Regions from separate parts of the Bacillus sp. LL01 genome, predicted to be linked through region 1. Evidence: a T-box and tRNA genes for the amino acid it is inferred to sense, from the RefSeq annotation. Region 1 holds a T-box; the other holds one or more tRNA genes.
The links. A T-box is a leader RNA that pairs with one kind of tRNA and senses whether it is charged. The one in region 1 lies ahead of AB685_RS05755 (valine--tRNA ligase), so its partner is inferred to be a tRNA-Val.

Region 1 (3,418 bases):
GATTTTTCACCGCTCAAGTCAATATCCTCAAACTTCATATCACCCATGTTCATCAATGCAAAACGGGATGCGTTCCAGATCTTGTTGGCAAAGTTCCAAGTGGATTCCACTTTTTCATAGCTGAAGCGCAGGTCCTGACCTGGTGAGCTTCCTGTAGATAGGAAGTAACGCAGGGAATCCGCTCCGTACTTCTCAATAACATCCATTGGATCCACACCGTTTCCAAGGGATTTACTCATCTTACGGCCTTCCTCATCACGAACAAGTCCGTGAATCAATACGTCTTTGAATGGACGCTCACCAGTGAACTCCAACCCTTGGAAAATCATTCGGGAAACCCAGAATGCAATGATGTCATAGCCGGTTACTAAAGCATCTGTTGGGTAAAAGCGTTGGAAATCAGGTGATTCCGTTTCAGGCCAGCCCATTGTGGAGAACGGCCATAATGCGGAACTGAACCATGTATCAAGAACGTCCGTATCCTGCTCCCACTTTTCGATATCTTCCGGAGGGTTATGGTCAACATGGATTTCTCCTGTTTCTTTGTTATACCAAGCCGGAATTCGGTGGCCCCACCATAGTTGACGTGAGATACACCAATCGCGAATATTTTCCATCCAGCGCATGTATGTGTTCTCAAATCGATTTGGTACAAAATTAACCTTGTCTTCTTGGGACTGAAGGTCGATTGCCTTGTCCGCAAGCGGCTGCATTTTAACGAACCATTGTGTAGAAAGATACGGTTCTACCACCGCTCCACTACGTTCACTGTGCCCAACAGAATGCAAGTGCTCTTCTATTTTGAAAAGAACGCCGCTTTCCTGAAGGTCTTTAACAAGCTGCTTACGGCACTCAAAGCGGTCCATGTCTTTGTACTTGCCTGCTTTTTCGTTCATGCTGCCATCTTCATTCATAACAAGGATACGCTCTAGGTTATGACGGTTCCCGATTTCGAAATCATTCGGGTCATGGGCAGGGGTGATTTTCACTGCACCAGAACCAAATTCCATGTCAACGTAATCGTCTGCAACAATCGGAATCTCACGGCCTGTGATAGGTAGTGTCACCATTTTACCAATCAAGTGCTTGTAACGCTCATCTTCTGGATGAACAGCAACAGCTGTATCCCCAAGCATTGTTTCAGGACGGGTTGTTGCAATTTCAATATGTCCAGAACCATCAGTAAGTGGATATCTCATATGGTAGAACGCACCTTGAACATCCTGGTGGATTACTTCAATATCAGAAAGGGCCGTTTTAGTTGCCGGATCCCAGTTGATGATGTATTCACCGCGATAGATAAGACCTTTTTTGAAAAGTGTAACAAAAACCTCATTAACTGCTTTGGAAAGCCCTTCGTCCAAAGTGAAGCGCTCGCGGCTATAATCAAGGCCAAGGCCAAGCTTGGACCATTGTTCTCGGATATGCTTTGCATATTCGTCTTTCCATTTCCATGATTCTTCCATGAATTTTTCACGGCCGAGTTTATAGCGGTTAATCCCTTGGTTGCGAAGCTTTTCATCCACTTTCGCCTGTGTGGCAATTCCAGCGTGGTCCATTCCAGGTAACCATAGAACGTCAAAGCCTTGCATGCGCTTCATACGGGTGATGATGTCCTGTAGGGTTGTGTCCCATGCGTGACCCAAGTGAAGCCGTCCTGTTACGTTCGGTGGTGGGATAACGATGGTGTATGGTGTTTTGTCCTGGTCGTTCGTCGCTTCAAAGAAACGGCCGTCCAACCAATATTGGTATCGGTTTTTTTCAATTGTTTGTGGATCGTATTTTGTCGGAAGGTTTACTTCATTCATTTCCATCCTAATTCCTCCTATTCTCTTTTAGAAAATGGCTCTGTTAACACCGCTGTTGATTTCCGCGCTAGGCTTCGCTTTCCGCGGGGCGATGCTTGAGCCTCCTCACTTCGTTGCGGGGTCTCAAGCTACCGCTACCTCCCGCCGGAGTCTGCGCCTTTCGCTCCAATCACCAGCTATGGAACTTTTCAAAGACTAATATAACAGAACCAAAATAAAAAACTCCCTTCATCCAAATAAAAGGACGAAAGGAGTTAAGTTTCGCGGTACCACCTTTTTTTACAGGGTGAAAATAGATAAACTATCCCCTGTACACTCAAATCTGTTAACGGCTCTCCACCGGTTTCAACTACTCACAAATTGCGTTCGCTGAAACTACTCGAGGGCGACCTTCCAATCCGACGATCCTGAGAAACCTTTCAGCTGATGGTTTCCCTCTCTAAAGGAGCCTGGCATTGTACTCTTCCCTGTCACTGTATTTACTCGTTATCTTATTACCTTACTATGTTACATAATGGATATGCTAATAGTCAATAAGCTTCTCCAATTTTTTATTAAGTTATGCACAAAAATAAATATTTGTTCCGAATTGGGCACTATTTTCCGCTCCGAATCATATCTTAGGTATATATACTTCGAGAAAAGTGTGCTTTAAAGGAGGTACCTTATGCGAAAATACAACCCCTATTCCCTGCCGCCATGGCTCAGACAGGTTCGAGGTGTATGTGCGCAATTTATTATTCCTATTTGTGTATTTCAAGGAATACGTACCATCTTTCTTCCCACAACCTTTGACGTTCTGATCTTAGCCATCTGTATTGTTGTCGCAATCTGTTTTCATCTGGAATGGATCTAGCAAAAAAACTGCCCACTTCATCAAGTGGCAGTTTTTTTATTTTTTCTAACGACACATTACATATAGCATATTTCCCTATTTTCCTCCATAATAATACATAAAGATATGAATATTCTACCAATTTCGATTCAAAAGGAGATACACATGATTTCATTTATGCAAAAAAACAAAAAGGCCCCTTATACTACCGACATGCAGTTTCCAGACAGACAGGCTGTCATCACCCACCCTAAAGATGCCGATTTGGCGAGCCGCCTTTATTATATGGGATTCACAAAAGAACACCTGCAAGCTTTACAGAATGCCAAACCTATTGTTTTTGATTTATTAGATGAAGTTCTAGAAAAAGTTCTCGAACATCTATATAAACAACCGCCTATGAAGCGTGTTGCCACAACCAATTCCAGTAGGGATAGGCTTAAGGCCGTATTCGTTCAGTATTTCCAAAGCTTATTGAGTGGAAAACTTGATGAGGTTTTTTTCAAAATGCGAAAACGAATTGGACAAACACATAACGGTGTCCACCTTCCTGTTACTTGGTTTTTGGCAACCTATTCAGCCATGCAGACGCTCCTGCTTCCAAAAGTAGTGGAGGAGCTTCAAGATTCCCCTAAAGACCTTGTGACAACCTTAACTGCATTGACGCATATCATCAATCTTGACTCTCAGCTAGTGGTGGAAGAGTATATCCATGTGCGAATCGACCTGCTTGAACAGGCCAACGAAGCAAATCGTACCCTGCAGGCTGAGCTGA
Region 2 (3,418 bases), on a different contig from region 1:
GTATGACTATTATCTTGCTAAGTAAGGGTTTTCATATTTGTGCAAATGAAGAGGTGGCAGCATCGGCTACCTCTAAGCTCAGATCGATTGTTCGTGCGAGTGGGAAGATAGTTGTTGTTTTGGTAGATAGTGATTGACAAGTTGGTCCAGGTAGTTGATTTTTTCAAGGGCTGCAGCTTTATCAATTTGCTTGTAGTGGTGGTTGCCGCCTGTTTCCTCGTCCATTTCATCCGCAAGCTTTACTACCTTTTGTAAAGGGCTTCGTTTTACATCAATTTCAGGTAGGTATGAATCAGTGTGAAGAAGAATTGCCACTGATATCTCTTTGGCTTTTTGCGGGCTTTCTCCTAAACGGATCAATAATTTGTGCGCGCGTTCTGCACCTTTGATCGCATGGATATCGTTTTCTCTATACAACTCATAGTCCCATTTTCCTTGTCGATACCATTCATAATGGCCGATATCATGAAGCAATGCCGCCTTTGTAGCCAGATCGACACTTACATTGTATTTGAATGCCAAGTGGAAGGCATGATTGGCCACTTCGAGGGCATGGGCAACCCCGGAACGTTTCAAATATTTCTGTGTAATTGTGTGTGTAAAAATATCTGTTAGTGTTACGTCTCTCATTAAAGTCTCCCTCCTGTAAAAATGTGTTTCTTTATAGAATATCATAATTAGGGGAGAGTGTGCAAGAAATGTGTTTTATCAGATGACCTCATTCACATATTTCTTCTTCAGAGGACGAAAGGATAATATATTCTCTAGAAGAAAAGTCCTTTTCGTTTGACGAAGGTAGCAAAAAGCAGTCATTGTTTTGTTGTTGATATGCAAAGCCATGATGTTTCTATGTGTGATGGATCCATCGTTAGCCATGTAAATCATTTCGATGGGAATCCTGGCCACTCTATATTGCTCAAGCAATTGATTCATGTTATCATCTCCTTAGCTTATATTATATGCGAACATACGTTTTATATACAAGAAAAAAGCGAACGTATATTCTAGTTGTTTTCTGCAGAGGATGGAATATACTTGTAATATAAAGAGAGGGAAGGTGATTTTTTGTGAAACCATCTACTACGTTAAAATGGGTGACTGGCGGAATGGAGGCGTTTTTGGCAATCCCGTTTCTTGGAGGCTTAACTGTAATGGGGTTCGGGTATTCCCCATTAGGGCTTATGTTAATTTTACATATCATTACATTGGTGTTTAGTGCCAAAGAAGGTCAAAAGTTTCACGGTAGCATTTGGGGGATTGTTGCCTCCTGTTTAGGTTGGGTCTTTTTGCTTGGCTGGATTCTTCATACCATAACGGCCATAATCCTGATGATTGATGCTTTTGCTTCTGGCAGAAAAGAAAAAAGAATGCGAGTTTAACCGTTCCGTGTTGAGCGGTTTTTCTTTTGAAGAATTTCCTTTACAAACAACAGGGAACTATCTATAATAATATTTACAGTCGCATTCAAGATCTGATAGTTCAGTGGGAGAACACTACCTTGACAGGGTAGGGGTCGGGGGTTCGAATCCCTCTCAGATCATCTATAGAAGCTTCAATCCTTTTTTTAGTAGAGGATTGGAGCTTTTTTCTATTGGTCCTCCTTATTCGCGAAAAGTAGTCTAGGTGGTAGGTTGGTCAAACAATTGGATCTTCTACGGTTCAGAATGCTGTGATTAATAATACGATCATTTCCGCAGACATTGTTAGCAATTGGGAAAGCTTAATGTTCCATTTAGTTTGGTCACAAACTATGTCATCAGCATCACTTGTTCCAATCCTGGTTCCGGTGCAGATTCTTTTGGTCAAACTTCAAGTTATTCAATAGGTCGAACAAATGAAGTAAGAAATTTACAGGCTTCGTCCTCGTCCGATTGTGGCTGCGGTGGAGGATTGACAAGCTCCAATCCTAATTGGGGTTCGGAATTGTAAAATAGTTAGTTGTTGAAGTGCATTCCCAAGTGAATTGTCCTTTTTTTTTGTATGAATCATTGTAGTTGACAATATACCTATAGGGGTATATTCTAAGAGGACAAAAAAGTTCTTTCTGGAGGGAAAGGTTTGATTATATTTATCATTGTCTTAGTTATTACATTGGTTACTTTTTCTATTTACAATAGATATGTTCCTGTTATAGGTGTACCTTGTGTGAGGGATTTAGAGCAGAGTGATTCCTTTATTTTGATTGTAGATGTTAGGGATTATAATTATGTGCAAGATACGGTCCCAAACACAACCAATATACCTGTTGCCTATCTGCAGCGTAATCATAAACAGTTGAATGGAGAGAAAGTGATTGTTCTTGCTTCAAGTCATATGGAAAAGAACATCAGTGTGCGTTTTATGAAGAAAAGAGGCATTGAGGTTGTTGGATATAGTATCATGGGTAGTCCCTGTAGATGCACAAAATTAACCACGGTTTAAGTTTTCCATGACAGTTTAATATCTCCCGAGGTAAATAAAGGATATCTATAAGTTATAACGAAATAAGAATATATACTTTATAAAAGGCTGTTTTCGTAAACTTTGTTGCTTTTTCGTATTTATAGACCAACCGTTATATTCCTTGCTATCGTGCTCTTTTCCTCGCGATACGGGATAGACTGCATGCCTAATTTAGAGTCGATAAGCGGTAAAAAATCCAAAGGCCGATTTTTTACTAGTGAATAGAAACAATCTTTGAGAAAAGAGCCTTATAAAAAAGGGGATTAGAAGATGAGTGTGGAAAATGCATTTCAGGAACTTCAGCTGAAAATGAATGCACAACCTGAAGGGATTCAACGTTTGAACGCAGTATATCAGTTCAATTTAAATGACGATAAAGTGTATCAGTTTGCATTTCATGAGGGCCAGGTAGAGATGGCAGAGGGGGAGGGTAAATCTCCGGACTGCACACTACAATTATCGGACGAAAATGTTTTGAAAATGATAGAAGGTAATTTCAATACCACGATGGCCTATATGACTGGAAAGCTGAAGGTTAAAGGGGATATTGGATTGGCATTGAAGCTTCAATCCGCATTGGAGAAATATCAATAGAAAGATTTAGTAGAGGCAGGCGAAATGATCGCTTGTCTATTTTTATGGATATTAATTAAATGACACAGGCATTTTCTATCAGAATGAATATACTTTTAGTAGATTGATAGAGGGGGTGAAAAATATGGGAGTATTATATGTAGAATGCAAAAAATGCTGCAAGAAGAAATGTGAATGTCATCATCATTGTAGACGCCGCCATGAAACGGACAATGCTGTTATGGGGACGATGTCACGCCGCCGTCATCATAAATGTGGATGCAACAGTTGGGGATCTAGCAGTAGCAGATACGACGACTAATAGTGATTAAGAGATAGATAAGCGTAAACTCGCTTGTCTATTTTTTATTTTGTTTAGATAGAAAGCTCCGTAAACAATCCA

Region 2: it encodes a tRNA-Val, which carries the amino acid that the T-box ahead of AB685_RS05755 (valine--tRNA ligase) is inferred to sense. The anticodon was not compared.

The regions. Positions count from the first base shown of each region.
Region 1 covers NZ_LFEL01000001.1:1,133,946-1,137,363, forward strand. Annotated here, with positions in the region: gene AB685_RS05755 (valine--tRNA ligase) at 1-1,814, opposite strand, end outside; T-box leader at 2,046-2,291, opposite strand; gene AB685_RS30165 (hypothetical protein) at 2,476-2,664, shown strand; gene AB685_RS32340 (globin-coupled sensor protein) at 2,809-3,418, shown strand, end outside.
Region 2 covers NZ_LFEL01000003.1:49,299-52,716, forward strand. Annotated here, with positions in the region: gene AB685_RS09795 (GNAT family N-acetyltransferase) at 1-25, shown strand, start outside; gene AB685_RS09800 (HD domain-containing protein) at 79-630, opposite strand; gene AB685_RS09805 (hypothetical protein) at 709-933, opposite strand; gene AB685_RS09810 (hypothetical protein) at 1,068-1,379, shown strand; tRNA gene AB685_RS09815 (tRNA-Val) at 1,469-1,540, shown strand; gene AB685_RS31665 (hypothetical protein) at 1,711-1,929, shown strand; gene AB685_RS09820 (hypothetical protein) at 2,146-2,421, shown strand; gene AB685_RS09825 (SCP2 sterol-binding domain-containing protein) at 2,713-3,036, shown strand; gene AB685_RS31280 (hypothetical protein) at 3,207-3,347, shown strand.